Regions from separate parts of the Caldifermentibacillus hisashii genome, predicted to be linked through region 2. Evidence: riboswitches for the same ligand, from Rfam matches in the RefSeq annotation. Region 2 holds a riboswitch; each other region holds the start of a gene.
What was found. A riboswitch is a leader RNA that binds a small molecule or an ion and turns the genes downstream of it on or off. The one in region 2 is predicted to bind S-adenosylmethionine.

Region 1 (7,963 bases), 750 kb from region 2:
TGGTTTGATATGTTCACTTGATATATAAAAAGCTTCAATATCCTGCCCGGCTAATGTTGTCCCCATTGGTTCGATCGTTCCGGACAGCATAAGCGGAACTTGAATGCCCATTTTTTTTGCCGCTTCCTGTATGCCCAAGAAGGCTGCTTTCACATTTAACATATCTTGACTCGTTTCCAGCAGTAAAAAGTCAACACCACCGGCCAATAAACCTTCTGCTTGAACTTGGTAATTTTCCACTAATTGATAAAAGGTGGCACCACCGGTCACGGATAACGTTTTTGTTGTCGGACCCATTGAACCCGCTACAAAGCGGGGCCATTGTTCTGTAGAATATTTTTTTGCCGCCTGTACAGCCAATTCCGCACCTATTTTATTAATTTCAAAACTTAAATGACCAAGCCCGTACTCATCAAGAACAAGCGGGGTTCCGCCGAATGTATTTGTTTCGATTATATCCGCACCCGCTTCTAAATAAGCTTCATGAATACTTTTTATCACGAGCGGAGCCGTTATATTCAAGTACTCATTACAGCCATCGTATTCCTCTCCCCCGAAGTCCTCTATGGAAAGTTCTTTTTGCTGAATCATTGTTCCCATTGCTCCATCCAGGATGAGAATCTTTTTTTCCAACTGTCTGTTCAACTTATACACTGGTAATCTCCCTTTCTACTTTCATCTGTTCTTTTTCATGAATGTAATTGATGAGTTCAACAGACATTTGATAATTTAAAAACGGGGTAATCAGATAAATGCCGTGAAAGAGATCAAAGGCGACATCAATCAAATGTTTCGCAATCGCAATCCCTTCCCGCTTCCCTTGTTCTTTATCATTTCCTACCTTTTTCATTTGTTCACGAACGGAATCAGGCAGTTTAATTCCGGGTACTTCATTATGAATGAATTCCGCATTGCGAGTGCTCGTTAACGGCATAATCCCGATATAAATCGGAACATCTAAATGTTTCGTTGCGTCATAGATATTAATAATCAACTCTTCGGAATAAACCGGTTGTGTAATAAAATAATCGGCACCGGAGTGAATTTTCTTTTCTAATCTAGCAACTGATTTTTCAATAATTTTTACATGAGGGTTAAAAGCAGCCGCTACTGTGAAATTTGTTTTTTCTCCTAAAGATGTTCCGGAATAGGATAAACCTTCATTAAATTGCTTAATTAACCGAATTAAGTCAAATGAAGTCAAATCAAAAACCGATGAAGCTCCGGGAAAATCACCAATTTTTGTCGGATCACCGGTTAATGCTAAAATGTCATGGATACCTAACGCATGTAATCCCATTATATGTGATTGAATACCGATTAAATTCCGGTCCCGGCAAGTTAAATGAACAATCGGGCGGAGATGATAACGATTCTTCACAATTTGAGCACAAGCAACATTACTAATCCGCGGTGATGCCAAAGAATTATCCGCAAGTGTAATTGCGTCAATCTTTGCGTTTTTTAACGCGCTAACCCCTGATAAAAATTGACTCATCGGCAATGTTTTAGGCGGATCAAATTCAACAATAACGGATCTTCTACTTTTTACGATATCAACCAGAGACGGTTCATGAACTTGTTGAATTTGTGTTAATTGAATGATTGGTTTTTCTTTAATAACTTTTTTCTCAGTGACCGGAGAAAGATTTTTCACCGCCTCAGCCATTGCTCTAATATGTTCGGGTCTTGTGCCGCAACATCCTCCCAATAAACGGACCCCTTCTTTTACGAATTGAATCGTTGCTTCATAAAAGTATTGTTCATCCGACTCATATACTAATCGTCCATCTTCCATTCTTGGCAAACTTCCATTTGGATAAGCAGATAAAAATGCACCATTTGGTATAGGGATCTCCTCAAATGATTGAATCATATGGTATGGTCCAAGCCGACAATTCAGTCCAACGATATTTGCGCCAAGATCAATAAGTTGGTTGAAACCTTCCGCCAAAGGAGTCCCGTTTTGCAATACACCCTTTTCATGTAAAGAAACATTTGCCATTATCGGTAAATCTGTTTTCTTTCTTGCTACTTCGAGAACCGCTTTTATTTCATCTAAATCATAATAGGTTTCTAATAAGATTCCGTCAACTTGTTCTTCCAGTAATATGTCCAATTGTTCCTCGAAGCATTGTAAAATATCATTTGTTGAAAAAATTGCTTTTTGGAAAGTCCGGATCCCACCGATTGTACCGAGAACATAAACCGGCTTACCGCTTGTCTTTACCGCTTTTTTTGCGATTTCAACTGCTTTTGCGTTAATTTCTTGTACTTCGTTTTCCAATCCGTATCGGGCAAGTTTGATCCGATTTGCTCCATATGTATTGGTTTGAATGATCTTGGCTCCCGCTTCAATATACTCCCGATGAATCCGTTCAATTTCTTGCGGATTTGATACATTTAGTTCTTCAAAACAACGATCAATCCCATATGAATACAACAGTGTTCCCATAGCGCCGTCCGCTATCAAAATTTGCTTTTCAAGATCTTGTATTAATCCCATTGTGTTCCCCCCCAATAGAAAAAAGCCTTCCAAAGAAGAAGACTTTTTTTATCTAATCTTCTTCTTATCTTTCGTGCTGAAAAGAAAGCACGTTGGATTTAGCACCGTGGTACCCATGGGTATCCGGTTGCTGAAGCTTCATCGGGCCAGTCCCTCCACTTCTCTTGATAAGAATCATCCATTTATTTTTTTAATATAAATTACTCTTACTTTAACGAATTTTGATAAAATAATCAATAAAAAAATGAAAACTTCATAAAATATTTTTGTCTTTTTTTGGCCATTCGTCTATTCCAATCTTGTTCAGTCAAAGTCGGTTAGAAACCGGGCAAATAGTTCAAACCAAATTTTTCTCAATAATATTCCTAATTTTCACCCATTATTTCGTTGCAAAAACTTTTGATAAAAATGAACATTGTGCTTATACTACTAATATCAAGTGAAAAAGATAGAATGGTTTCGAGAGGAGAAAAAATAATGGTAAATGTTTTAATTGTCAGGGCACACCCGCTAAATCAAGAAGTATCTCGGTCTATGAAAGTAACCGATGCCTTCCTTAACGCTTATAAAGAGATGCACCCGGATCATAAGATTAAAGATATAAATTTATATCATGTAAACGTCCCTGAGATTGACCGAGACCTGCTTAATGCATGGAATGATTTGAATCAAGGAAAACCTTTTGATTCGTTATCTGATTCCCAACAGCAGAAGGTAAATATGTTCAATTCATATACGGAAGAATTTCTGCAACAAGATAAAATTATTATTGCGAACCCGTTGTGGAACTTAAGTATACCGACACGATTAAAAGCTTGGATTGACTGTATTACCGTGGCCGGGAAAACATTTAAGTATACGGAAACCGGATCGGTCGGTATTGTGAAAGGAAAAAAAGTCCTACATATTCAAGCAAACGGAGGAGTATATAATGGTTCAGACCCGGCCAGCCAATATGTGAAAACCATTTTTACCTTTTTAGGTGTGACCGACTTTCATCAACTATTTGTTGAAGGGATGGACCATAACCCGGAAAAAGCCGATGAAATTGTAGAAAAAGCAGTCGAAAAAGCCCAACAATTGGCAAAAGCTTTTTAGGAATGACTGTTTATTCTTTATTTAGGATGAACAACAAAGATAGATGGAGGTGAGTCTTTTGGTAAAGGACGATCACAATCATAATGACTCCGGATCAAAATATCACGAAACCCATGCCGGACAATTGCCCGATTACGGCGGTAACAGTAAAGAGGAAAAATTGTTAAAAACAACTAAGAAGAAATAACAGTAAAGTGAAACTTCCATCGGTGGGGTTTTTTATCCCACTGATGCCACAAATAAAACGCCTACGATGGCGTTTTATTGTTTTCCAATTGCTTTTTTAATGTTGATGGTGAAGGTGAACTTCATATTGGGTCCTACACATAACTGAATTTTCATGGGGATTTTCACTGTTCTCCATTTGAACGGTGACATGTTGAATCCCTTTATGAGCCAATTCATGTTCAATGTTCCGTAAAATCTTTTGACAATCAGTGATCGATAAATCCCCGTCAACAACAGCATGGCAGGATAGGGCATTGCTTCCGCTCGTAATGCTCCATACATGCAAATCATGAACACTGATTACTCCGGGTATGTTTATCATTGTGTTTACAATGTCATCAATATCAATATTTTGCGGTGTCCCCTCCATTAAGATATGAAGAGAATCCATGGTAACCCGCCAACCACTGTTCAAAACTAAGACGGCAACAATAAGACTGGCAACCGGATCGGCCCAACCCCAACCAAATAGCATAATGAGAATGGCCGCAACAATTGCTCCTATCGAACCTAACATATCGCTTATTACATGCAAAAAGGCTGCATGCAAATTTAAATTTTCATGCGTATCACCTTGGCGCATCATAATCCAAGCAACAAGAATATTGACAAATAAACCAATAATCCCGATTACAAACATACCTGTTGACGCAATTTCCGGCGGGTTGGAAAATCTGCCAATTGCCTCATAAATGATAAACGCAGCAATCACAATAAGCGTTAGACCATTAAAAAAGGCCGCCAATATTTCCAATCGTTTATATCCGTATGTTTTACTATAATTTGCAACTTTTTCCCCAAAAGTAAATGCTAATAATCCAATCCCCAATGAAATTGAATCACTTAACATATGACCGGCATCGGAAAGAAGTGCTAAGCTGTTCGTTAATAACCCGCCAATTGCTTCAACAATCATATATCCTGTTATGATCAAAAAACTTATCAATAAGGCTTTTTTATTTCCTGTATGGGAATGGCTATGGCCATGATGGTTTGACATTTTAATCCCCCTACGTATGAAGCATATTTTTTTACTTCCAATATATTTATCCATGTTCATATAGGAATGTTCCAGTGAAAAAAATTTTTCCTCCGTCCTTATTATCCTATCTTAATTAGAAAAAATGGTCACCGACGAATCTATGTGGACATAAGACATTTTATTCATGGCGTGCATGTTCAATGGCTTGTTTTAATAAATCCATGACATGGTTATCGTCATAGGAATAATATAAAGTCGTTTTCTCTCGACGGTACTTCACAAGCCGTAAATTTTTTAAAAAACGTAATTGATGGGATACGGTCGATTGTCGTAATCCTAAGGTTTTAGCAATTTCATTTACCGCGTATTCCTTTTCGAAAAGCAAATTTAGAATCCGGATTCGTGTCGGATCGCTCAATGCTTTAAAGGTCTGTGAAACGACAAATAATGTTTCCTCGTCTAAATCTTTCTCATTCGGTTTCTCGAGTCTTTCATCTTCCCCCATAAAATGATCACCTTCCATATTCTTATATTTATATATTAACATATATTCATATATTAATCCAGTTAAATCCAGATAAACTTTTTCAGTAAGTAAATTTGGTCAGGGATAGCAAATTTTTTATTCATTTGTTACGATAAACTTATGCTTCATTACAAAACTCCAATAATGGACATATAGAAAAGAGGATTCATTATGGAACAAAATATTCGTTTCCAGTCAAAAATTCATGTTGATTTACGCGATGTTGATTTTACAAAAAAAGTGAAATTAAGCACCCTTTTTAGCTATTTTCAAGATGTCGCAAGTCTGGCCTCAGTCGAATTAGGTTATGGAATTGAACAACTGGAAAGCCAATTTGGGGTAAGTTGGGTTTTAATTCGAATTCGTGTTGAAATTACACGAATGCCGGAATGGGACGAGAAAATAACGATTGAAACTTGGCCGCTAGAACCTAAACGAATCGAATTTAAAAGAGATTATCTTGTCCGTGACGCCAATGGAGAAATCATCATCCGGGCGGTTTCGGTCTGGGTATTAATGGATATCCACCAACGGAGACTGAAACGCAATGATGCAATTGGCATTCATTATCCAAGTGTCATTAAAGAAAGAGCTCTTGAGAAAAAACTGGGGAAATTGAATGGCAATGGACATCTTGAAAAAGTATATCAAAAAGTAATCGGGTATAGTGATGTAGATTTTAACGGACATTTAAACAATTCCAGATATGTTGACTATGCAATGGATTGTTTTCCAATCGAAAATCACCGGCAATTTGAAGTAAAGGCGATTGAAGTAAATTTTATTAATGAAGCCTTACCGGGCGATACCATCACATTGTTTCGTGATGTATCAGAATCTCGTGAAAACAAAATTTATATCGAAGGTCAAAAGGGAGATTCCGGAAGTACTGTTTTTAAAGCGACAGTAGAAATAAGCGAAAGATAATTCGTTCATCTTTTGAAATGAGGCTCTTTATTTTATTAGGGAGCCTCATCACTATGATTTTCTTTCTAGCCACTCTTTACTCCATACAGAATAAAGGCAATTCCGATAAATACCCAAATAATTTTTGTAAAAGAAATTTTATCTGCCATCCCGATTAAACCAATGGACGTTGTTGTAATTAAAATAAGCGGTCCGATCAATGCTAAAGAGCTATTGACAACTAAAGCTTTCTCTACATTGTTTAACTTCAAAATAATTAGTGCAACTAATATTTCTAAGGATCCGGAAAAAATGCGTAAAAATGCCATCCCCAAAATTGCCTTTTCGAACATTTGAAACATGTTCTGCCCTCCCTTTACCTAACTATAAAATGTATATGAAGCAGTAGGAAAAAGAAGGACAAGTTTTTACTCGCCATAAAACAATAAAGTGCGGGATAACGGTTTTGTCTTTACCATAAATATATTATGTAAAATATTCCAGCTTTGCTTCCGGAAAAAACTTTTTCATATATGCATGTAAGTGATTCTGAATTTCTAATTGCTCATCATCTTTGTATACATATTTGCCTATACCATATTTTCCCCACTTATATTTTCTCGCTTCTTCATTCAGTTCCAGTTTTGTCATTGGATAATTTTTTTGTATGACTCGTTTGGCCGGTTTTGTAAAACGATGCTGAATAAATTCAAACGTTAAATCTTTTCTTACCTCTTGCGGCAATTCCGCATCCAATCGCTCAAATAAATGGTAATAACCTTCCTCCCATCCTTCATGCAAATAGATAGGAGCGACAATAAACCCTAATGGAAAGCCGGCTTTGGCAACTTTTGCGGCTGCTTCAATTCTTTTGGTTAATGGTGCCGTGCCCGGTTCAAAGTACTTTATTACATAATCGGCATTAATACTAAAGCGGAATCTTGTTTTGCCATTATGTTTCGCATCTAATAAATGATCGACGGAATCAAATTTCGTCACAAACCGGAGCCTGCCATATTCAGACTCACCAATATGTTCAATCGCTCGCTTTAATGAATGGGTTAAATGATCGATTCCAACAATATCGGACGTACATGAAGCTTCAAATCTCGTTATTTCCGGTGCTCGCTCCTCCATATATTTATCAGCAGCTTCAAAAATTTCCTCGACATTTACATACGTTCGAATATACGGTTTATTGCCCATTGTCGTTTGTAAATAGCAATAATGACAATGACCCATACAACCGGTCGCAAGTGGAATGGCATATTCCGCAGAGGGCTTTGATGTATCGAAACGGAGCGTTTTCCTTACTCCGACGACTAATGTTGATTTAGCCACTCGGTATTTCTGAAAATCATTATCGCCGGGTAAATCACGTATTTGATTGTGGGATGTCGTATAGCGAATTTCTAAATTCATTTTTTCAAATTTATCAAACAATTGTTTTCCGAGCGGATACTCTAAAGCTTTCGGTTCAAAATAAACTAGTCGGGGCATAAACGGCTTCACGATCAATTTCACTCCCTTCTTTAAAAATAAGTCTCTTCATCATCACCAAAAAAATAATGATATGCTTGCTTTGCTTCTTCCTCACTTTGAAAAATAGCGATTTCATCTGAGAGCGGATAATATGTTTCATATAAAAAAATAGCCAGTTGATTTGGATTATCGGGATGGCGAACGACTGCAGCTTCTTGTATATTGGCAACATCTT
Region 2 (7,963 bases):
CACAGGAATGACAGCGATTTTCGTTACACCTTTTTCAATGAGTTTGGCAATCCCTTGGTCGATATCAGGCTGAGCCAATTCTAAAAAACAACATTCCTGAAACGAAACATCGACCTCATTCATCACCGAAGCAATAAAATCCTGAACTTCCGCTATTGCAGCTAAATCACGACTCCCGTGACAAACATATAAAATTCCCAGCATACACTTTCTCCTCACTAACCGAGTGCTGCCTGAATTGGAAATGCTTGTTGAACCGCATTCCATTCAAACCACTGAATCGTTTCCCTTAACCGGACCACTTCACCAATGACAATCATTGCCGGATTTTGAATATGTTTTGCCTTCTCGATTATATTTTCCAGCGTTCCTGTTACGGTTTCTTGTTTTGTCGTTGTTCCGCAATGGATGATGGCGATTGGTGTGGATGGATTTTTTCCATAGCGAATTAGTCGTTCACAAATACTTGGTAATTGTTTTACACCCATATAGACACAAATTGTGTCCGTTCCCTGTGCCAAATATCGCCAATATTGTTCCGTATCGGCACCTTCTTGTCTAACACCGGAAATAAAAGTAACCGAGGAACTGTAATCTCGATGGGTTAAGGGAATTCCTGCATAGGCAGGGACAGCAGAACCGGCAGTAATCCCCGGAACAATTTCAAATGGGATCCCGCATTTCCTTAACGCTTCTGCTTCTTCAGCTCCGCGTCCAAAAATAAAAGGATCTCCACCTTTTAATCTCGCAACAACTTTACCTTGAGCAGCGAACTTACATAACAAGCTATTTATTTTTTCCTGTGATAACGTATGCTGGTTCGGGCTTTTCCCGCAATAAATTAATTTGGCATCTTTTTTAGCATATGCAAGTAATTCTTGGTTAGCTAAACGATCATAAAGGATTACATCTGAATGTTGGATAATTTTTAAACCCTTAACAGTAATTAATTCAGGATCACCCGGTCCCGCTCCGACTAAATAAACTTTCCCCATCGTTCCACCTCATTCTTTCTTTGTTGGCATCCGCTAACTTTTTATAGACCTTTTAAGGCTGATAAAAATTGTCGTATTCGCTGATTTTCAAGTGATGAAATATCCACTTATCAATGAAGAAATTAACAATATATTTTTTCGTTTAGTGCATGTGTTTTATATGTTTTTGACCGTTTTCGAACCATGAAAATCTAATCCGGAATGAACTTCTTCCACATAACCGGTTCGAATGACAAAATCACCAAACCGCTCTCCTTCTTTTCGTTCTTTTGCATAGTGCTGAAAAATTGGATATAACGCTTCTAAAATTTCCTTTTCCCCAATATTTTCTTTGTATAATTTATTTAAACGATTGCCGGCAAAACCGCCACCCAGATACAGGTTGTATTTTCCGGGTGCTTTCCCGATAAATCCGATTTCTGCCAAAGCCGGTCTTGAGCAGCCGTTTGGACAGCCTGACATTCGAATGACTATTTCATTCTGTTTGAGCCCGACTTCTTTTGTAATGGCTTCAATCTTTTTGAGCAGAGTCGGAAAATACCGTTCAGACTCGGCCATCGCCAATCCGCAAGTTGGGAAACCGACGCAACTCATGGAATTTTGCCATAAAGGAGATGCATATGTTCCGCCAGCTAAATGATATTGTTCTACCAGTTTCTCAATTTCTTTTTTCTTTTTTGCTGTTATATTAGCAATAATGACATTTTGATTCGGGGTTAATCGAAATTCACCGGTATGGATTTTGGCAATTTCTCTTAATCCGGTGAGAAATTGGGTCTCTTCATCGTCTTTTACCCGGCCACTTGGAATAAATAACGTTAAATGCCATTTCTTATTTCCTTTTATCCAGCCAAATTGATCTCCAGTATGGGTAAAATGGAATGGTCTTGCCTCTTCTAATTCCCAACCTAACCGATTTTGTAACTCGGTTTTAAACCATTCAATGCCTCTGGAATCAATCGTATATTTGAGACGGGCATTTTTCCGGTTGGAACGATTTCCATAATCACGTTGAACTAAAACAATTTTTTCTGCCACATCGACTACTTTATCCGTTGGGCAGAAACCGATCACACGGGCAATTTGCGGATACGTACGATAATCGCCGTGGGTCATCCCCATCCCGCCACCAACCGCAACATTGAATCCTTTTAGTTCACCATCTTCTTCAATCGCAATAAAGCCTAAATCTTGGGAGTAAATGTCTACATCATTGGAAGGCGGAATCGCAATCCCAATTTTAAATTTTCGCGGTAAATACGTAGGTCCATAAATCGGTTCAATTTCTTGACCAACGCTTGTGTCGATTACTTTTTCTCCGTCCAACCAAATTTCATGATAGGCAGGTGTTTGCGGCAGTAGATGGTCACTTATTTTTTTTGCCGCTTCATAAACCTCGTAATGAACATCCGATAAATTTGGATTCGGAGTACACATAACATTCCGATTTACATCACCACATGCGGCAAGTGTTGTAAAAAGTGCCTCATTGATTTCTTTCATTGTTTGTTTTAAGTTCCATTTCAAGACACCATGCAATTGGAACGTTTGTCTTGTCGTCAGTTTCAAAGTTCCATTCGCATAAGTAGTTGCAAGTCGATCCATTTCCAACCATTGCTTTGGGGTTGCCAGTCCCCCGGGCATCCGCACACGAATCATAAACTGATAGTCCGGTTCCAATTTTTTTCGGCGGCGTTCATCTCTCACATCACGGTCGTCTTGTTGATAGCTTCCATGAAATTTTAATAATTGATTATCATCGGGAGAAATGGCTCCGGTGATCGGGTCCTTTAATCCTTCCGCAATTGTCCCTCGCAAATAATTACTCTCCCGTTTAATCCGCTCATTATCACTAAGTTTTGTTTTATTTTGTTCCACGCTTTGTCGCCTCCCCTGTTTTAGTAAACATCTCGCTGGTAACGCTTTTGTTTTCGCATTTGATCGATATAAACAGCGGCTTGTTCACTAGTCAAACCACCCTCTTTTTCTAAAATCGTCAGGATCGTTTGATGAACATCGCGAGCCATATGCTTTTCATCTCCACACACATAAACAACAGCCCCGTCTTCCAGCCATTGATAAAATTCTTTCCTTTTTTCAAGCATTCGGTGTTGGACATAAACTTTTTCCGCCTGATCCCGCGAAAAAGCAACATCCATTTTCGTTAACACCCCATTTTTTAACCATTTTTGCCATTCAACTTGATATAAGAAGTCTGAGGAGAAATGTTGATCACCAAAAAATAACCAACTTTTCCCTGTAATTCCTTCTGCTTCACGCTCTTGCAAAAATGCCCGAAATGGTGCTACACCTGTTCCCGGCCCGATCATAATAATTGGTGTATCCGGGTTACTTGGCAGTTTAAAGTTTGGATTTTGATCCACATAGACAGACAACATATCGCCGGGTTGAATCCGCTCGGCAATTTGAGAGGAACATACACCTTTTCGATTGCGACCATGGGCTTGGAAACGGACGGCACTGATGGTGAGATGTACTTCATCCGGATTTGCTTTTAAGCTGCTGGCAATTGAATACTGGCGCGCCGGCAATTTTCTTAGAATATGAATAAAATCAACGGGTTTAAGTTGTACCGGTCGAAAATCCCGGACAAAATCAAGTAAATCCCGACCATCTAAATAAGCTTTTACTTTTTCTTCATTGCCCGGTGCTGCAAGTTTCTTTAACTCTTCATTATGAAACAGTTCAGCTGCCGCCTGAATAAATGATTTCGTTAGTCTAGTAATCTCAAATTTGGAGAGCAAGGCTTTTCGCAATGAATAAATATCACCTTCCTCGTTAATTTGCACCGATTCTTCCGGGTTCCATCCGAGTTCATTGATTAAACTGTCAACAAGTTCCGGATCATTTTCCGGTAAGATGGCTAAACTGTCTCCCGGCTCAAAAGTCAGACCGGAATCTTCCAACGATAACACAAGGTGGCGGGTTTCTTTATTCGAACCACGACCATTTAAACTAATATTTTCAAGTACTTCAGCCGGATAAGGATTCTTTTTCGAATAAACCGACTGTTTTTCCTCCAACAGAGTAGCCGCCGCTTGCTTTTCCGAAACAGATATGGCCGATGCATTTGCATTGCTTGTTTCATGTAAGACGGCAACTACTCCGCTCATCCATTGTTCTGCCGGATCCTCAAAATCAACATCACAATCAACCCTTGGATAGAGCCGTTCTCCTCCTAATTCTTCCAAACGTTTGTCAAAGTCCTTCCCGGTTTGACAGAAAAATTCGTATGACTCGTCACCTAATGCAAGCACAGAAAATCGGACATTTTCTAATTTTGGTGCCCGCTTACTATGTAAAAATTCATAAAAAGACCGGGCATTTTCCGGGGGCTCCCCTTCCCCATGGGTACTCGTGATGATTAATAAATCTTGAACTTTCTTCAAATTTTGCGGTTTAAAGTCGTCCATCGAAAATGATTGCACCGGTAATTGTTTTGCTTGTAATTTTTCAACAATCGTACTTGCCAACGATTGCCCATTGCCCGTTTCAGAACCAAACAGTACGGTTACTTCACGAGTTTGAATGGATTGTTCCATTTTCGGGGCAGCTGTTTGATCAACTTGCACGCTTTGTTCATACCCGGCAATGAACGGGTAGGACAGGAACCCGCACAACCATATTTTTTGTGCTTCGGTTAATGTCGGGATTAACCTGTTCAAATATTCTCGTTGTTCTTCATTAAATGGGCTGTTATTCACGTTAAATTGCAAAACGTTTCACCTCATCATTTCTTATGTTACAATCTATAAAACAGTATTCATATTAAAATAGTATGTTTTTAAATTATGATTATCCAACTTTGCGACAAATGAACCGGGTCTTTATTTGGATTTTTCAATTTTGCAACAAATCAAATCGGTCCTCCATTCGGTTCCCCATTTTGTTTCAAAGAACCGGATCTTTAATTCTGGTTTCCCAATTTTCCAACAAATTAATTTAGTCCCAATTTGATTCCCATTTTGTTTCAATGAACCGGTCCTCAATTCGCCGGGGTATGTAGACCGCATTCTATTTTATTAAAACCGGCCCATCTTCCGGCACGTTGATTATTTGGATCTGTAACCGGCAATGTGCACGGCTCACAACCAATGCTCGGGTATCCTTGATCATGTAAAATATTATATGGCAACTCATTTTGACGGATATATGACCAAACATCTTCCCAAGTCCAGTATATTAATGGACAAATTTTAATAGATTTAAATCTTTCGTCCTTATTGACAAAATCTGTATTCTTTCTGCTTGGAGACTGTTCCCTGCGAAGTCCGGAAATCCAAGCCGGGACTCCATACAAAACTTCTTCCAACGGCCTTATTTTTCGCAAAAAACAACATAAATCAGGCTCTGTTTTCCACAACTCCGGCCCGTACTTTTTTGCTTGTTCCTCCAAAGTCAGCTTCGGTTTTTTTAGTTGAATATTTAAACTCGGGTATTTGATTTTTACTTTTTCAATCAATTCATATGTTTCCTTAAAATGAACGCCGGTATCGAGAAAAACAATCGTTGCTTCCGGTTGAACTTTTGCAATCAGATCCACTAAGACAATTCCCTCTGCCCCAAAGCTACAGGCGTAAACAACGGAATTTCCATATGTCTCATATGCCCATTGTAAAACAGGCAACGCCCCTTTTGTTTCATCTGTAAACCGTTGATTCTTGAAAGGATCATCTGTAAAGTTATCATATAAAATCCGCTGTTCAATCATCATTTCACCCCTAAAAAAATCCCTTCTTCATTTTGATAAATAAGAAGGGATAGATTTAATCATATTCCTTCTTATCTTCCAGACATTTGTCTGCAGGAGTTGGCACAGTGTTTTTAAACCTGTTGCCGAGGTTTCTTCGGGCCTGTCCCTCCACCTCTCTTGATAAGAATATCATCTTTTCCTATAATTTTAGTATGAATTAAGTTTAAACTGTGTTATTTTAAAAGTCAATAAGTTTTTTGAAAATATGACCTATTTCCCTTTTTGACTCTTTTCTATATAGGCTAAGTACTTGCCGACAACGTCCATATCATAACATTTATACAAAACTCTTGAACCGACCACATCTTCTATTTCATTAAATAAAAAACGTCCCTCTTCATCTAAAATAAAATCAATCCCGACAAAATCAAACTGTGCAAGTTGTGCGATTTTCTTAACCAATCTCTTTTCATCGTCACTCAGTGAATACGGTTCAACCTTCCCACCTAAAGAAAAATTTGCTTTAAAGCTCTTTTCCGAATATCTTTTGACAGCTGCCAAAATTTCGTTTCCCATAACAAACACACGAATGTCAACGCCGGGATTTGTACAAACTTCCTGCAAAATAAACTCGTCACCGGAAAATGTGGCTAGTTTTTCTGTCAATTCCTTTTCGTTAGCAATGAAAAATACTTCTCTACCTCCGTGTCCGGCAACTGATTTTAAAATGAGCGGAAAATCACCGCCAAACTGCTCAACACAAAAATCATGCCGGTTTCCAATCCAAGTTTTCACAGATTTAATGCCATGTGAGTTGATAAATTGATGGGTTTTCCCTTTATGATTACAAATTTCTGTTATAAAAGCAGAATTAAACACTCGGCACCCCATCTTTTCAAAATGCGTTGCAATGATACTATTCCGGCTCCGATTAATAACAAAATTCGGTGTCACTAATCGCTTTCTTCTAGCTTCTGCGTAAAATTGTTCATCAATTCCAAGGAAAAGTTCATCCGTTAAAACAAGGCCAATCGTTAACCCATGTTCCTGTGCCCTTTCGATAAATTGTTCTGCAAACCATTGATTTTTCTTATAATCATCCCGTCCGTAAATCAGTAAACCACTATGCATTACCAATTCTCTCCAATATGTAATCAAAAATATATTCCGACACGTCGATGCCGGTGCAATCAAACACATTTTTTATATGGGCATTGGAATTCACTTCACAGATTATCGGTTCATCATTATCACCAAATAAAAGGTCAACACCGGAAAAATCCGCTCCCACCGCTTGTGATGCTTTTATGGCCAACTCCTTAAAAGTTCGCGGGGGATCGAACTTTTGCATCATCCCGCCATTTGTTACATTCGCACGAAAATCTATCTCATTGAATCTGAGCATGGAAGCCACAACTTGATCCCCAACCACATACAATCGGGCATCTTTACCGGTACTGGATGAAATAAATTGTTGGTAAAGATGAGGCCGGTATAGCAGCTGGTGCCTTTTGACGACCAATTCTTCTCGGTTTTTCACTAAATAAACTTGATCCCCAAACGAACCGTATGCTTCCTTTATAACAATCGGATAATCAAATTCCTTTTCCACTCGATCAATAAATTGGTCATTTGGATCTATCGTACCGGGAAACATCATTGGTGAAAATAACGTTTTCGGCATTCGTATTCGTTTATTTGCCAATGTTTGAAATGTAGCGATTTTATCATCACATATTTCAATGGCATTTGCATTATTAAAAAGTTGATAACCTAATCCTTCCAATTGTTTGGCCAGTCGGATATCTTTATCTAAAAATAGGATAAAATCAGGCTGAAACAAACCATCCTTTTTTACATGCAAAGAATTATCCATGACGAAACTATATATCTCGTTGTTTTTAACCGGTTGTAATTCGATTCCTTTTTTTGCTGCAGCGGATATGTACATGTGGTTAATTTCCAAAAATTTTTTAGAAATTAAACCACCGTTGTATATTAACCAACCTTTTTTATTCATAAATACATCACCTTATCTGTTCAAGCCATCTGAAATCATTATATAGAAAAAATACCACAAAGTAATCCGCAAATTTTTACTTGATCGGATGAGCGGATATTTTTTAAAAATATTGACATATATAAATTCAAAACCTATAATCATAAATAACCTGTAACTAATCCTCTGCTGTTGGATCAGTGGAGGTTTATTTTTTAAACGGAATGAAGAGAGAGGGAAAGAATCAGTGAAAAA
Region 3 (7,963 bases), 1.1 Mb from region 2:
TCTTTTCTATTCAGAATATCCTCTATAATATATTTTTGTTGGTCATGCTTATTTCTTATTAAATAAAATTTAGGTACTGCCTTCCCCCACTCATTGAGCCAGGCGGGAATAATTTGTTTTTTCCGGTACTTCATTTTATTTTCTAAAACGTATTGATCAATAACATTCATCTCATCGTTCACAGAATTTTGGTAAAGTACATACCACCAAAACAGATTTTGCTCTAATGAAAATTTTTTATTACTTTGCGTTGGATGAAAAGATAAAAACTCATCAATAAACGGTTGCGCCTCGGATAAATATTGTGATAAAACGAAACCGGTAAAGTCATGATAGATATCGATTAATAACAGTTTTTTTAATGGTTCCGGAATTGGATAATCATGGCGGAATTTTTTCGTACATGATACTGTTTGTGCAAATTCGACTACATTTGTATTATGTGTTCTCATTCCTTCAGTCCTCTCATTATTACAATTTTCATTATTGAAGGGTATTGTTAACAGAACGAAAAATGAAAACTGGAGGTACGAGAAAGGAGAATCAAGAGAGGGTTTTGTATATATTTTACATTTTTTCTGAATATTGGTCAAGGACCTATTATGCATGAACAACACAGCAAAACCATATAAATTTTTGCGGCCACATTTGTATAAATTTCACCGATGTTCTTTAAGAAAAGCGCAGAGCGCCCGCTTAGCGACGTACAAACTGGAGCGCCCCGCAATGAGAACAGATTTGCTTCCTTGAATAGGCATCGCACGAAGAAAAAGCGATTAGCTTTTTCTAAGGAAAAGGAAACACGGCGAGTCACGAGCCGATGTTGACTTATCGTAGTGGAGGGGAGTGAAGTTTGCTAGTCGCTGGCGCTCGGAGCTAGACAATAAAACTAATCCCAAGTTATTTACTTGTATTTTTATACTTTCTTATACTATTAAAAATCCTGCCTCACTTCCCGACTTAAATTTTTTTCTGAATGGCAGTTTATTGCTTATTTATTTTCAGGATCATTAGTTTATGAAAAGCAATATATATTTTAGGACATGATAATTCTATATTCAACCCCTAAAAATTCGCTTCATTCATGATATATTTTTCACAAAAAATACCTTTCTAAATAAAAGTAAAGGTGCTACTATATATGAGGACTAAAAATCATCATTTTTTAAAACGAGGTTTAATTTCAAATGGAAACGATAATGACAAAGAAAACAAATATAAGTACTTTCATTGACTTATTTTGTATGGTTCTTGGAACAATTATTACTGCTTTTGCACTAAATATGTTTACCATACCGGCAGGGTTATTATCCGGAGGGGTAAGTGGTTTTTCCCAATTACTCAACCATTTTATTCCTATTAACGTTGGTGTTTATTATTTCCTTTTAAATATACCATTACTGATCTTAGGATATATTTATCTGGGCAAAAAATTTAGCTTCTATACAATATTAGCAACAAGTTTAGTTTCGTTTTTCTTATTAATAGTCCCGATTAAACATATTTGGACGGATGATCCTTTACTATCTGCTATTTTCGGTGGGGTTTTAAATGCGGTCGGTTGTGGTCTTGTTCTCCGTCGCGGCGGTTCGGAAGGCGGTTTTGATATATTATCACGGGTGATTGCAAAATATCGTAATATCACAGTCGGAAAGTCAAACTTAATTATTAATACAATTATTGTTATTTTATCCGGCTTTATTTTTAATAGCGAAATTGCCTTGTACACCATTATATCGTTTTATTCATCCATGAAAACTTATAATATTATCTTAAACCACGTTGATCGCATCTCATTATTGATTATTACAGATAAAGGGAAAGAAGTGAACGAGGCGATTACAAAAGAACTTCATCGCGGGACGACAATGTGGAATGCAAGCGGTGGCTATACCCAAAAGGACAAAACAGTGTTGTATTGTGTTATCATGAAAGGTGAAATGCATCAATTAAAACAAATTGTGAAATCAGCAGATCCAAAATCATTTGTCAGCATTATTTCAACGCAAAACGTAATTGGTCGGTTTCATCAGATTTGGTAAAGAAAACTCGGCAACTGTCGAACCTCTAGGCGAGAGCAGAGTCATAGTCAGCGAAAAAATATTATCGCTTGCGAGGTAATGCTACTGAAGCCTCTCTAGTTCACCGAAAAAATATAAAATGTCCCGCAATAAGCGAATTCGTATATTTGCCGGACATTTTTGCATTTTAAACGTAAAAAAATACGTCTTTCATAGATGGCCCATTTTGAGTAAGCCGAAAAAATATCTGAACCAAAAACAGAATAAAAGACATAACATATTAGCCAACGTCAACATGTTATGTCTTTAACATTCTTTTTTCCCACCATAACGGCGAGACAAGCCCCCATATCAAGATACTTCATTTAAAAAGGTGGGATAAACAGCCCGTTCAACTAACCATTAGTAAGGAATGAAGAACCTCCCACGTATTTATTTCCCTAATGTCAATAACATTTCCCGAACGGTTTTACATGCCACTGCAGTTGATGCGCCTGAAGGGTCATATGGTGGTGATAACTCAACCACGTCTGCCGCAACAATTTGGTTCAATTTTTGCATATGCCCAATTGCATCTAATAAATCACGATATGAAATTCCACCCGGTTCCGGTGTTCCAGTGCCGGGAAAAATGCCCGGATCAAGAACATCAAGATCAATCGTAATATAAACAGGCACATTAGCTAATTCGTCCATCTTTTCCGCAAATGTTTCAAGAGAAAATTTTTCCAAATATGTATGTTCTTTTGCCCATTCAAATTCTTCTTTTAAACCGGAGCGAATCCCGAATTGGAAAATCCGACCGTCACCGAGAAACCCATGACAATTGCGAATGACTGAAGCGTGGGACAGTTTTTCACCTAAATAATGTTCACGTAGATCGGTATGCGCATCAATATGGATCAAATGTAAGTCCGAATATTTTTCATATGCTGCTTTAATTGAAGAAAGACTAACAAGGTGTTCTCCCCCTACCATTAGAAATTTCTTCCCATCAGTTAAAACGCCCCGGCTATATTCAAAAATAATATCCATTACCTTTTCGGTATTTCCAAATGGCAAGTCTAAGTCCCCACCGTCAAAAGCAGCTATATTCTCCAAATCCCGATCCAAATATGGTGAATAAGTTTCCAAACCATATGAATCCGTACGAATTGCCTGCATTGCAAAACGGGTACCCGGACGGAAACTCGTTGTTCCGTCAAAAGGTACCCCGAACAAAACAAGGCTTGCTTCTTCATAAGATTTATCACAACCGATAAAAGTACTTATATTCATATTTTTATTCCCCATCTACTAGTGCCTCCCTTACGTAATTCGGCAAACAAAACGCCCGCGGTGGAGTTCGGTATTGTAATATTTTGTTTGAATCTTAAATTTTTTCCAATCTTCCGTGTGTAAATCTAGCAACGGATCGTACACCTTTGAAGCAAAGCCGAATAACCAGTGACCGGAAGGATATGTCGGCATATGGTACTAATAAACATGCGTAATAGGAAAAATATGTTTAATCTTTTTGTGTGCCCTTTTCATATTTTCTGCATATTCAGTAAAATATGGTGACTCATGCTGATTAATTAAGATTCCATCATTTCTTAATACTCGATAACATTCTTGATAAAATTCGATTGTAAAAAGACCTTCTCCTACAGAAATCGGATCAGTGGAATCAACAAGAATTAAATCAAACGACGCATCGGGTGCTTTTTTCACATAAGCCAAACCATCCTCGAATTTCAAGGTCATTCGCGGCTCTTCCTCGATCCCGCCGGCAGTAACAGGTAAATACTTTTGACACAGTCGAAAAACACGTTCATCAATTTCAACCATGACCACTTCTTCAACCGATTTGTACCGTAAAACTTCACGAGCCGTACCGCCATCACCGCCACCGATGATTAGAACTCGTTTTATATTTGGGTTTGTGGCGAATGCGGGGTGAACAATCATCTCGTGGTAAATAAATTCATCTTTTTCATTTACCATCATCAAACCATCTAAAGTGAAAAATGTGCCAAACTCCTTACCCTTATAAAAATCAATTTGTTGGAAAGGTGTTTTTTCACTATAAATTTTCTCATCGTAAGCAATGGAAAATTTGCATTCATCGCTCCACGATTCCGTGTACCAATTCATTTATGACATCATTCCTTCACAACTTTAATATGGTTTGCCTCTTTTGCTTCAGTTAATACACTCCCGATTGTTTGACAGTAATAATGATATTGATTGAGCACCTCGTTGGAAATTAATTCTCCCGGTATAACAAGAGGAATACCCGGCGGATAAATCATCAATGTATCCGCACTTATCCGTCCAACAGCTTGATCAATCGGTATAGATTCTTGCTCAGCATAAAAAGCATCGCGCGGAACAAGAACTAATTTATTTACTTCACTTGTTGTGACGTGAGTAGAAATGATCGTTGCATGTTTTCCATACTTTTTCTCAATATCCTTCAAGGCAAAAACTAGTTTGTCGATGGATTCTTTCGTGTCGAACGAGCTAATCACAGCCATAATGACATATCCTTCAGCCAATTCCATTTGAATGCCGTATTCTTCTTTTAAAATTGTGTAGACATCAAAGCCGGTAAAACCAATTCCATTTACACGGATAACAAGTTTTGTCCAATCATATGATTGTTGGAAATATTTCTCCACGTAGGCTTCTTTTAATACTTCATAGTTCGAATTTGCTTCAATGGACAGAACAGCATCCATTACAATCGGTTTTAATTCCCTATACCGCTTTTTTCCAAACAGAACCATCTCTCTTCGTGCCACATCCAAAGAACTCATTAACAAATAGTTCGCACTTGTTGTTTGTAACATATTCACTATTTTTTGCATACGTTCCGGAGCAATTCGGTTCCCTTTTAATAATAGTAATGAACTTTGGGTTAAGGAACCCCCTGTTTTATGCATGCTAACGGTAACTGCATCAGCTCCGGCTGTAAGAGGATCGATATAGTCATCAGGCATAAAAGCCAAGTGAGCACCATGAGCACTGTCGACAAGAACTGTTACACCCCGTTCGTGGGCGAGTTCACAAATTTCCACCAATTCATTCATTACACCAAAATAGGTTGGATATGTGACAAGGATTGCTTTCGTTTCCGGATTTTCATTTAATGCCTTTCTTACATTTTTAACAGACACACCGTGGGCAATCCCAAAATGCAAGTCGACTTCGGGTTGAATAAATATCGGTTTTGCCCCGCTCAAAATTATTCCATTCATAACGGATTTATGACAATTTCTCGGTACAAGAAGCGTTTCACCCGGTTTTACTGCTGCTAAAATCATGGCAATAATACCAATTGTCGTACCGTTAACTAAAAAATAAGCATGATCGGCTCCAAATGCATCAGCCGCTAATTCCTGGGCTTCTTTGATTACCGATTGGGGATGGCTTAACAGATCAAGTTCTTTCATTGAGTTGACGTCCATCCGCATTGTCATATCCCCGAGAACCATTCGTAACGGATTCATTTGTGCCCCCATTTTGTGACCCGGGACATCAAATGGTGTAACATCTCTTCTGGCATATTGAACTAGTGTTTGAAATAAGGGCAATTGATTGTGATCTAATTTAGGCGCTGCTTTTATCAACGGTTGTTCAAATTCCAGTAGTTTGTTCATCATCGGCAGCCACCACTATCATTAAGTGTAGTAAGCACCTTGTCGAACTCCATTGCCCTATTAGAAATTTGCTCATGTACCTTACAAGTTCCCTCTACGATTCCGCAAAGTTCATTTGTGTTTCCTGTATCAATGAATGCAGCGCAGGTAATTTGTACAGTATTTTGGACAGCTGTTGTCATATTTTCCCTGCTCGCATGAGTTGTACTTGTTGGTGAAAACACTTCACAAGCTGCTTTAATAAACGGTTTTTGAAGGAAAGTTGAATCCCGCCCTGCATCAGGTATTTGATTCTGATATCCTTCTATTGCAGATTCCGATATGAATAAAAATTTCTCTGCCAATATTAACCACTCCTAACACAATTTTTTTGTTTAGGCATAAAAAAAGCTCTCCAAAGGCAAGGAAAGCTTCGATTAATATCAGCTGCTTATCCTCTTATTGCTCACAAAATGTACTCATTTTGTGCTCAGGTTGGGCACCCAATATTTAGTTCTGTGAACCAAACTGGTTTGCCACCGTATCTTAGACCCCTCGTCTCAACGGCTATTAATAAGAGAGAAACTTTTATTTATGCTGGAATAATAATAAAGGATTTAAAAAGACATGTCAATTTATTTTGGAAATGTCTTAATAAAATTTTTTTGCACGTTTATAGGTTTACCATAAACTCCAAGAAAGTAAACATTTCTATAAATCATATACGAATGGCACAATATTTTTTATCCTCATAGATATATTTATTAAATATTTTGTAAAATATTTTCAAATAACCTTTTTGGGTGCAAACCTTAAATAGGAACTTGGAATTTATCAAATTATTGATAAAATAGTAATATACAAATCTTTCATATAATGGAGGCAAAACTATGTTAATTCCTTATAAAGGAAAAACACCAAATGTTCACGATAGTGTTTTTATTGCTCCGGGGGCATATTTAATTGGTGATGTAACAATAGGAAAGGAAAGTTCCGTATGGTTTAATGCCGTTTTACGCGGTGATGAAGGGCCCATCATTATCGGAGAAAAATGCAGTATTCAAGATAATGTAACCATCCATCTTTATGAAGATCATCCGACCATCATTAAAGACGGTGTAACAGTAGGACATAATGTAATTTTACATGGCTGTAAGATTGGAAGAAACACAATTGTAGGTATGGGGTCTACTATTTTAGATGATGCTGAAATCGGTGAACAATGTATTATCGGTGCGAATACACTGATAACCGGCGAAAAAAAAATCCCTCCCCGCTCGCTGGTGGTCGGCTCTCCCGGAAAAGTTGCCCGTGAATTGTCAGATCATGATTTCATGTTAATTCAAGGTTCAATTGAAGTTTACGTACAAAAAGGGAAGGAGTACATTGATATTCTTTCCCAATTAAAAAATAAATAAGAAAGAACGGTTGCTAAAGATACGTACTGTTAACGGGATTAATAAAAATGTACTTGTATTCACTTCAAATAGGGGCATCCGTTTATAAAAAACTTTCCGGGACTGCCCCTATAGGTCGTTTCTATTTAAAACTTGATCGAAATCCGTCTATTAATAAGAGAATTGCTGTAATAATGTGAAGGGCCATTCCGAGAAATGGAATCCAACCTAAACAGGATGTAATAATCCCTAACACACTTCCATGAAAAGATCTTTTTTCCATTATTGAAAATATGAGCGTAATGATATGCAAAACAAACATGATTCCGAGCGGTGCCCAAGCCATACTAAAAATAATGGCTCCCCCTAAAATCGGTATTCCCCAAAAAGCTTCCAAGCCACCCGTAATCAATTTTAATATTGTAGAAACCATAACATTTAATCTCCTCTCACTGCCAGAACAGTATTATTTGTATTATACGATCTATTCATGGAAAGGATTCAAAATTTGATGGAAATCTGGTGGATTTTATGACTCGCCGTTAAGAATGGGATAAAATCAATGCTCGGAAACGGGAATTTTTTACCATAAGAGAAAGCAAAATTGCCCCACAGCCTTGCATGATCGTTTTTACAATCACTTGACCAATAATCGCTGCCGGTACTGCTTCCCAAGGAATAAAGCCGGCACCAAGCGGACTTAAACCAATTATGATAAAAACAACTGAATCGAATAATCCACCAACAAGCCCGCTGTATAACACCCGCCAACTCATCGGTAATTTTAAGCGCGAATAAATTTCGGTATCCGTCGACTCGGCGATAAGAAATGATAAAGCTGAAGCCATCACAATCCATAAGGTGTCACCTAAGAGATAAGATGAAACGGCAGACAATATCAGGGCAATAAGTATTAACAGAT
Region 4 (7,963 bases), 1.5 Mb from region 2:
AATATACGGATCGGGCCATCGTTTTGTGTGACGGAAGAAAAATCGCCGATGATCAAAGTGTCCGGATTTTATCTGATCCGCAATTAATTGAACAGGCAAACTTGAAAGAAACATCACTTTTTGAATTGGCGACAAAAACCGGTTTTACAGATCCGATAAAATTTGTGGAACGATTTATTGCTTATGATCGGGAGGGACGAAACCATGGCAAATGAAATGCTTAGCTATATTGACCGAACTTCCCTGATTCATCGCTTGACAGGTGCGACGAAATTAGTTTGTTTTATCCTATGGTCAACGGCGGCCATGTTGACCTATGACACCCGGATTCTTTTGTTTTTATTTATTGCGAGTTTAGTCATTTTTTACGTTTCTAAAATTCAGTTGCGAGACATTTTATTTGTGTTAATTTTTATTCTCGTATTCTTACTGATTAATAATATCGCTATTTATCTTTTTTCACCGCAAGAAGGGGTTAAAATTTACGGGACAAGTCATGTGTTGGTTGAATTTGCCGGTAGATACAATATGACGTTGGAGCAACTGTTTTACCAACTGAATATTACATTAAAATATTTGACTGTTATACCGGCGGCGCTATTGTTTATTGTAACAACACACCCAAGTGAATTTGCCGCTTCTTTAAATCGGATTGGTGTAAGCTACCGGATTGCTTACGCTGTATCCCTTGCTTTACGCTATATTCCCGATGTTCAGCGGGATTTCCGTAATATCGCCAAAGCACAACAAGCCCGCGGACTTGATATGTCAAAAAATGAGAAATTCCTGAAGCGGGTAAAGAACGCATCAGCCGTCTTGGCACCATTAATTTTGTCAAGTCTTGAAAAAATTGAAATAATCAGTAATGCAATGGAACTGCGTGGATTCGGGAAAAAGAAAAAACGAACGTGGTACAATGCCCGCCCGTTTCAGAAACGGGATTACACAGCAATTATTTTGTTCGTTTTGCTGCTAATTGCAACCTTACTGATTACCTACCATGACGGCAGCCGGTTTTACAATCCGTTTAGTTAATTGTATTTTTTGGATAAAAATCGACGACAAGCTCTAGTGTCAAGTTTGGTATGATAAAGAAATCTATAAAATTACAAATCCAAAGTGTAAACTTCTATTTTACTGTAAAAGTATTTTTGGGGTAAAAATATGACAAGCTCTAGTATCCAGTTTGGATTGATAAGTCAATCTACCAAATTACAAACCCGGGGTTGTTAACTCGCTACCCCGGCCCCGGGTTGCAATTTTTTCTTACAATGCCAAAGATTAAAAATGCCCCAAACAGCAATCAACCCGAGATAAAAACTTTATATAAATCTCCCAACCGTTCGAGCCGCTACAGTTCCCGCTCCAACCGCTCTCTCTGCTATTTCGAGTGCCTGTGCAAGATCAGCAACCAAATCCTCACAATTTTCCAATCCTACCGAAAGTCGTAATAGTCCGTCTGTAATCCCGCGTTTTTCCCTTCTTTTTGCCTCATCGCCGCATGGGACATCGTCGCCGGATAAGATAGAATCGATTCGACCGCCCCTAAGCTAACAGCAAATACCGGGATTTCAAGGTTCTCCACAAAAGTCTTGGCAATGTCTTTGTTGGGCAATCTGAACGACAATACAGCTCCGGCACTAGTCGCCTGCCCCAAATGAATTTCATGTCCCGCATGTGTTGCAAGTCCCGGATAAAATACCTCTTCCACGAGTGGATGATTTTGCAAAAACTCAGCAATTACTTGTGCTGATTCTGAAGACTGTTTCATCCGCACGCTTAATGTTTTCATCCCCCTGTGCAAAGCCCAACAATCCGGAATCCCTAAAACGGCACCAAATGAGTTTTGAATAAAATACAATTGATCAGCCAATTTTTCATCTTTTACCACCGCCAAGCCCGCAACGACATCACTATGCCCGGCTAAAAATTTTGTGGCGCTGTGTAAGACAATGTCCGCACCTAATTCAAGCGGCCTTTGATGAAGGGGTGTCATGAATGTATTGTCGATATATACAAGACAATTGTGGGCTTTTGCTAATTTGACAACACCTCTAATATCTGTAATATGGAGTAACGGATTGGACGGGGTTTCCACATAGACAACTTTCGTATTGGGCCGAAAAGCGCCGGCCACTGCATCTAAATCCGTCATATCAACAAAAGTATGTTGAATTTGAAATTTCGTTAGTACTTTTGTGACCATGCGAAACGTTCCGCCATACACATCTTCGGAAATGATGACATGATCCCCGGATGATAGCAGCATGAAGGCCGATGAAATCGCGGCCATTCCGGATGCAAAGGCAAAACCTTGAACACCGCCTTCCAGTTCGGCAATGGTTTCTTCCAACACTTTTCGGGTTGGATTTCCTGAACGGGTATAGTCAAAAGGACCAAACGAATCGAATTGTCCTTGATGAAAAGTGGAAGAATAGTAGACAGGTGGATTTACTGCTCCTGTTTTGCCATCAATATAACAATCTTGAGAAATTAGTTTTGTTTCAAACCCATAATTTTTTTTGCTCATCGTACACTTGCCCCCTTACGCAATGCCGCTAATGCATGATCTAAATCCGCCTTCAAATCTTCAATATGTTCAATACCGACTGAAAACCGTAATAAGCGATTATCGACACCGTTTTTCATCCGGGTTTGTAGCGGAATATCGGCATGGGTTTGGGTAGCCGGGTAGGTAATAAAACTTTCAACCCCACCGAGACTTTCGGCAAAGGTAATCAATTTCAAACTTCTTAAAAAGGGGTCAACCCATTCTTCTTTTGCCAATCGAAACGACACCATGCCACCTCTACTTGGGTAGAGAACATCAGTCACTTCAGGTCTGTTATTTAAAAATTCGACTACCTGTTTTGCATTGTTTTGATGTGCTTCCATACGTAAAGCTAAGGTTTTTAAGCCGCGAATTAACAGCCAACTGTCAAGAGGGGATAAAACCGCACCGGCCGCATTATGATTTGTCGCAAGCTGTTCACAAATTTCCTGTCCCTTTGCAACAACAAATCCGGCCAGGACATCATTATGACCGCCAATATATTTTGTCGCACTATGAATGACAATGTCGGCCCCATCCACAATCGGTTTTTGCAAATAGGGGGTTAGAAAGGTGTTATCCACAATGAAAAGCAAGTGATGTTTTTTGGCAATGTGGGCAACTTTTTCAATATCTGTTTCAATCATTAACGGATTTGTTGGTGTTTCTATGTAAATCGCTTTTGTTTTTTCTGTGATTGCATCTTCCAATCCGTTGTAATCATTCACTTTCACATAGCTGGTTTTGATTCCATACGATTTTTCGTATTGATTGAACAATCGGTAAGTTCCGCCGTATAGGTCATTAAAGCTAAGAAGTTCATCATCTTTTTGAAAAAGGGAGAGGACGAGCTGAATAGCCGCCATCCCCGAACTACAGGCAAAAGCCTGATCTCCTTCTTCTAATTTTGCAAAACTCTCCTCTAATAAGGCACGTGTTGGATTTTTCGTCCGTGTATAATCATATCCTGTGGATAAACCAATTCCTTCATGACGATAGGCTGTGGATAAATAGATGGGTGGATTAACAGCCCCGGTTATATGTTCACTTCGATTGCCGATTTGCACTAATTTTGTTTGAATATGTTGATTTGCCAAGCTTGATTCCTCCTCGTATCCCCACATTTTTGGAAAATAAAAAGGACTTCTATAAGAAGAAGCCCCAACTGTTAATGAAAGTTTCTTCTTATCTTTCAGGTATTTCACCTGCTGGAATTAGCACCGTGGTCGACAAATGACCGGTTGCTGAGGCGTCATCGGGCCAGTCCCTCAACCTCTCTTGATAAGATTGCGATATTCAGTTTCATAAATGATTTTATTTATTCTAATTTACAATATCTTTTTAAAATAATCAAGGGAAAAATCATAGCATGCACATAATTTATATGGGAATAGTTTATTAATAATATACGTATCTATAGGAAACCAACGTGGCGGCCCTTATGGACTGAATGGTGCTCCTTTGTTAAAAAACTGTCTAATAGACTGCCCCTTATGGACAGTTTCATACTCGTTTTTTGGAAAAAGTTCAAGAGAGCTGGTTTTATGGACAGATTCACGCTCGTTTTTAAAAAAATTGTCCAGTAAAGCGGCTATAATGGACAGTTTGTAGTACATATTCCAAAAAAAGTCCAATAAACCGACCTTCATGGACATTTTGGCGCATCTCTAAATTTACCGTTTATGAAAGCACAAACTTTTCTAAAGCATAGGCCACGCCATCATCATCATTCGTTTTTGTTACAAACTTCGCATGACTTTTTACAAAATCCGTGGCATTCCCCATAGCAATGCTTGTTCCGGCAGCTTTGAACATCGATAAGTCATTCAGATTATCCCCGATTGCGACAGTATCTGCTTGTGGAATTTGAAAGTAATTTGCGAGGAAAAGAAGGGCATTTCCTTTACTTACCTGTTTATTTCCTACCTCAACGGTTAGATGGCTGCCGTTTGTGATTGAAATATCATCACGTTCAGAAAGCCGCTGTTGCAAATGATTTAGTTTTTTCTCATCCAAACTGACAGTATACATTTTATACGGATCTAACATTGAAAAATTTAGCTCACTAAAATCTGAGACAGTTAATAAATGATTTTGGTCATTTTGAACTTGAACCATTTGTTCAACCATTGGTCCGAAAACAGGGTCATCTTTTAACCGATTCAGTTCCGCATACAAATATTCTTTTCGTGTTTTATCAATGAAAATACCTTTATTTGTATAAATTTCATAATATAATTGAAAATCATTAAATATGTCCATAATTTTTTTCAATATATGTACAGGGATTGTTAGTGTTTGTAAGATTTTGTTATGAAAAACAACAGCTCCGTTTCCGGCAATAATAGGTGCTTCGAGGTTTATCTTTTTTATAATTTCTTGAATATCGTGTAAGGCGCGGCCTGAACAAAAGGTAACGATATGACCCTGTCTTTGAGCTTTTAAAATAGCATGACAATTGTTTTCGCTGATTGTATGATTGTTAGAAAAAAGGGTACCATCCATATCGATTGCAATAAGTTTCATCGTGTTCCTCCTTGCATCCTTTTTCGAATTAATAAAACAGGTGCCATCTTTATTTTACCATACTATTTGTCGTTTTTTCCGTTTCTATCTTCAGCCCACGACACAACATAATAAGTTATCCACATTTTTTAAAAAAATAAGCAAATTTGGTTGTTTTTGACCTTTAATGTGGATAAATTCAAATGGAAAATTCTACTAATTGTGGATAAGTCGTATTTCCACAATACTACCAGAGATTAATAAATTTACTCCTCATAGCTGTTCTATCTTTCACTCTTTCCACTTCTAGCCTTAAATATGTTATTATGAAATTAATCACAATGATATAATGGAGGTATTTTTATGATTCGTTTTGGAATTATCGGAACCAATTGGATTACCGAAAAATTTATTGATGCAGCTTCTAATATAGAGGATTTTTCGCTTGTAGCTGTATATTCACGTACCGAAGAGAGGGCAAAAGCGTTTGCAGCAAAATTTGACGTAACCAATATTTTTACCGATTTAGAAACAATGGCAAAGAGTGATGTCCTTGATGCAGTTTATATTGCCAGTCCAAACTCACTTCACGCAGAACAATCGATTCTATTTTTGCAACATGGAAAACATGTCATTTGTGAAAAGCCACTCGCTTCCAATGTAAAAGAAGCAGAAGCAATCGTTCAGACGGCAAAAGCCCATGGTGTGGTTTTCATGGAGGCGTTAAAAACAACTTTTGTCCCAAGTTTTGTAAGTATCAAAGAAAATTTACATAAAATCGGTACGGTACGCCGTTACTTTGCAAATTTTTGCCAGTATTCATCACGTTATGATAAATATAAAGAGGGAATTGTGCTAAATGCTTTTAATCCGGCCTTTTCCAATGGCTCATTAATGGACATTGGCGTGTATTGCATTTATCCGATGGTAGCGTTGTTTGGCGAACCAACGGATCTGCGTGCTAATGCATATATGCTCGAATCCGGTGTCGATGGGGAAGGAACGATTATTTTCTCCTATCCGGAAATGGAAGGGGTTGTCTCTTTCTCAAAAATTTCCAACTCATTCATTCCATCTGAGATTCAAGGGGAAAAAGGAACCATTGTTATTGATAAAATTTCAACGCCATCAAAAGTTGAGATTCATTATAATGATGGAACCGTTGAAGATATTAGCCGCCCACAAGTCGAAAACACCATGTATTATGAAGCAAAGGAATTTATTGAGCTAATTAAAGAAAACAAGACGGAATCGCAAATCAATACATATGCCAATTCTTTGACAACAAGCAAATTAATGGAACGGGCAAGGAAGCAAATCGGCTTAGTCTTTCCGGCTGACCGGAATTAAGGGAATTCTTCTCGGATTAACCTAGAATTCCGTTTGTTAAAAGAAAACATCATTTGCAGGGGATAATTGAATTGGTCTCCTGCTTTTTATATTGTGAGGAAATTTTTGCTTAATATGGGTTATAAAATATTGTAATCTTTATAAAAAGATGATATTATTTTTTTGAATTAAGTTAGTTAGTCAGATAACTAAAGGGGGTGTGAAAATGGCAAAACCAAACGTTATAAGTAAAGAGGATTTGATTAAATATGCAATGGAGTGTTTAGTAGATGTAGGGATAGAAAAATTTACTTTAAAATCTGTAGCAGAGGCGGCGGGTGTAACACAGGGTACAGTTTACTATCATTTCAGGACGAAGGAACAGTTATTACTAAATATTGTACAAAACATTTGTGAGCGTTCATGGGCGGAAATTTCCCAACAAAGTACTCAATTCAAGATAAATCGGGCAATAGAATCAGCCAAAAGTCGCTGTTCTTATGACTCTTTCTTCCACAAATTATTTTTCACTTTGGTTGTTTCAAGCTTCAATAACGAAAAAATAAGGAGTCAATTAGGAGGGATGATTTTGTCCGAAAATAATGCATTGGCTAAAAATTTATCAGCTCTATGGCCAAAATCACCGTTAGAGGGCGTTACTTTAGAAACGTGGGGAATCATCATTAATGCAATTGTTGACGGATTAGCATTACAAGCATTAGTAAGAAAGGACTTTCCTGTAGAAAAAACATATAAGGAACTTGAACAACTATTTAACGGCCTTAATCGTTTACTTGACGAGGGGGTAGAGGGATGAAAGTTTATTTTATAACGGTTATATGGGGTTTCTTTGTTTGGCTTTTTGCAACATTGTTTTTTGTGTTTTTTGGAGAACATGTTCTTTTTAGCCCCGGAACAGACATGTTTTTAATTAGCACTTTATTATTACTGGCCGGAACTGGGCTATTATTGTGGGGTATCACATATGTTTATCTATTCTTTGATAAATCCACTCATGCGCCGTTAAAGTTTGGAATAGTTGGTACGGCTATTGGTCTAGCATTAGACACGTTCACTTTAGCCAATTATCATTTTATATTTCCAAAATTAGATGATTCCCAAGTTATTGCGTTTACAGCATGGATGTCATTTGCCTATGCTTTATATTTACTCATACCTTTCATGATAAATCTACAAAGGACTAAAATGATTGATTCATCTTTATAAGTTGTACCCAGCTCGGAATTGTGTAAAGTATACTTATTCCCTTTAGTTATACAAATGGAGATATTCCGGTTCTTGCCTTAATTCCTCTCTTTTTTCTATAAAAAAAGGGTAGTGAATCTTCATTACTCTTTTTTGCTATTTTAAACCTCGTACTCAGGGATGAGAAACTCCCACTTTAAACCTCGCATTTCTGGCAGCGAAACGCCAACTTTAAGGCAGGGTAATTATATATCCGTATCATTATTATCTCAAGAATCCACTTATGCAAAGTCCAACCTCTATTTTAGAAAAAGTTTCCGTATGCCGGCTCAAATAGAACTATATTTGGTATTTCACCAAGTTTTGTTCCAT

Region 1: another riboswitch for S-adenosylmethionine. It lies ahead of NSQ14_RS08325 (bifunctional homocysteine S-methyltransferase/methylenetetrahydrofolate reductase); the one in region 2 lies ahead of NSQ14_RS04630 (phosphoadenylyl-sulfate reductase).
Region 3: another riboswitch for S-adenosylmethionine. It lies ahead of NSQ14_RS09795 (hypothetical protein); the one in region 2 lies ahead of NSQ14_RS04630 (phosphoadenylyl-sulfate reductase).
Region 4: another riboswitch for S-adenosylmethionine. It lies ahead of NSQ14_RS16810 (methionine biosynthesis PLP-dependent protein); the one in region 2 lies ahead of NSQ14_RS04630 (phosphoadenylyl-sulfate reductase).

What each region holds. Positions count from the first base shown of each region.
Region 1 covers NZ_CP155467.1:1,745,189-1,753,151, reverse strand. Annotated here, with positions in the region: gene metH (methionine synthase) at 1-654, opposite strand, end outside; gene NSQ14_RS08325 (bifunctional homocysteine S-methyltransferase/methylenetetrahydrofolate reductase) at 647-2,506, opposite strand; SAM riboswitch class I at 2,568-2,680, opposite strand; gene NSQ14_RS08320 (FMN-dependent NADH-azoreductase) at 2,984-3,604, shown strand; gene NSQ14_RS08315 (hypothetical protein) at 3,663-3,791, shown strand; gene NSQ14_RS08310 (cation diffusion facilitator family transporter) at 3,888-4,832, opposite strand; gene NSQ14_RS08305 (ArsR/SmtB family transcription factor) at 4,993-5,319, opposite strand; gene NSQ14_RS08300 (acyl-[acyl-carrier-protein] thioesterase) at 5,512-6,267, shown strand; gene NSQ14_RS08295 (YqhV family protein) at 6,333-6,599, opposite strand; gene splB (spore photoproduct lyase) at 6,733-7,761, opposite strand; gene NSQ14_RS08285 (transcriptional regulator SplA domain-containing protein) at 7,779-7,963, opposite strand, start outside.
Region 2 covers NZ_CP155467.1:992,162-1,000,124, reverse strand. Annotated here, with positions in the region: gene NSQ14_RS04650 (sirohydrochlorin chelatase) at 1-204, opposite strand, end outside; gene cobA (uroporphyrinogen-III C-methyltransferase) at 219-995, opposite strand; gene cysI (assimilatory sulfite reductase (NADPH) hemoprotein subunit) at 1,152-2,873, opposite strand; gene NSQ14_RS04635 (assimilatory sulfite reductase (NADPH) flavoprotein subunit) at 2,894-4,732, opposite strand; gene NSQ14_RS04630 (phosphoadenylyl-sulfate reductase) at 5,002-5,727, opposite strand; SAM riboswitch class I at 5,796-5,896, opposite strand; gene NSQ14_RS04625 (ATP-grasp domain-containing protein) at 5,980-6,840, opposite strand; gene NSQ14_RS04620 (RimK family alpha-L-glutamate ligase) at 6,833-7,729, opposite strand; gene hisC (histidinol-phosphate transaminase) at 7,956-7,963, shown strand, end outside.
Region 3 covers NZ_CP155467.1:2,078,101-2,086,063, forward strand. Annotated here, with positions in the region: gene NSQ14_RS09770 (hypothetical protein) at 1-452, opposite strand, end outside; gene NSQ14_RS09775 (YitT family protein) at 1,188-2,042, shown strand; gene speB (agmatinase) at 2,454-3,314, opposite strand; gene speE (polyamine aminopropyltransferase) at 3,498-4,157, opposite strand; gene NSQ14_RS09790 (aminotransferase class I/II-fold pyridoxal phosphate-dependent enzyme) at 4,166-5,668, opposite strand; gene NSQ14_RS09795 (hypothetical protein) at 5,665-6,009, opposite strand; SAM riboswitch class I at 6,101-6,224, opposite strand; gene NSQ14_RS09800 (gamma carbonic anhydrase family protein) at 6,535-7,062, shown strand; gene NSQ14_RS09805 (hypothetical protein) at 7,184-7,474, opposite strand; gene NSQ14_RS09810 (VUT family protein) at 7,584-7,963, opposite strand, start outside.
Region 4 covers NZ_CP155467.1:3,475,414-3,483,376, reverse strand. Annotated here, with positions in the region: gene NSQ14_RS16825 (ABC transporter ATP-binding protein) at 1-215, shown strand, start outside; gene NSQ14_RS16820 (energy-coupling factor transporter transmembrane component T) at 205-1,035, shown strand; partial or broken gene metC (cystathionine beta-lyase) at 1,323-2,530, opposite strand; gene NSQ14_RS16810 (methionine biosynthesis PLP-dependent protein) at 2,527-3,675, opposite strand; SAM riboswitch class I at 3,734-3,839, opposite strand; gene NSQ14_RS16805 (Cof-type HAD-IIB family hydrolase) at 4,232-5,077, opposite strand; gene NSQ14_RS16800 (Gfo/Idh/MocA family protein) at 5,420-6,406, shown strand; gene NSQ14_RS16795 (TetR/AcrR family transcriptional regulator) at 6,612-7,202, shown strand; gene NSQ14_RS16790 (DUF5367 family protein) at 7,199-7,612, shown strand; gene NSQ14_RS16785 (methyl-accepting chemotaxis protein) at 7,931-7,963, opposite strand, start outside.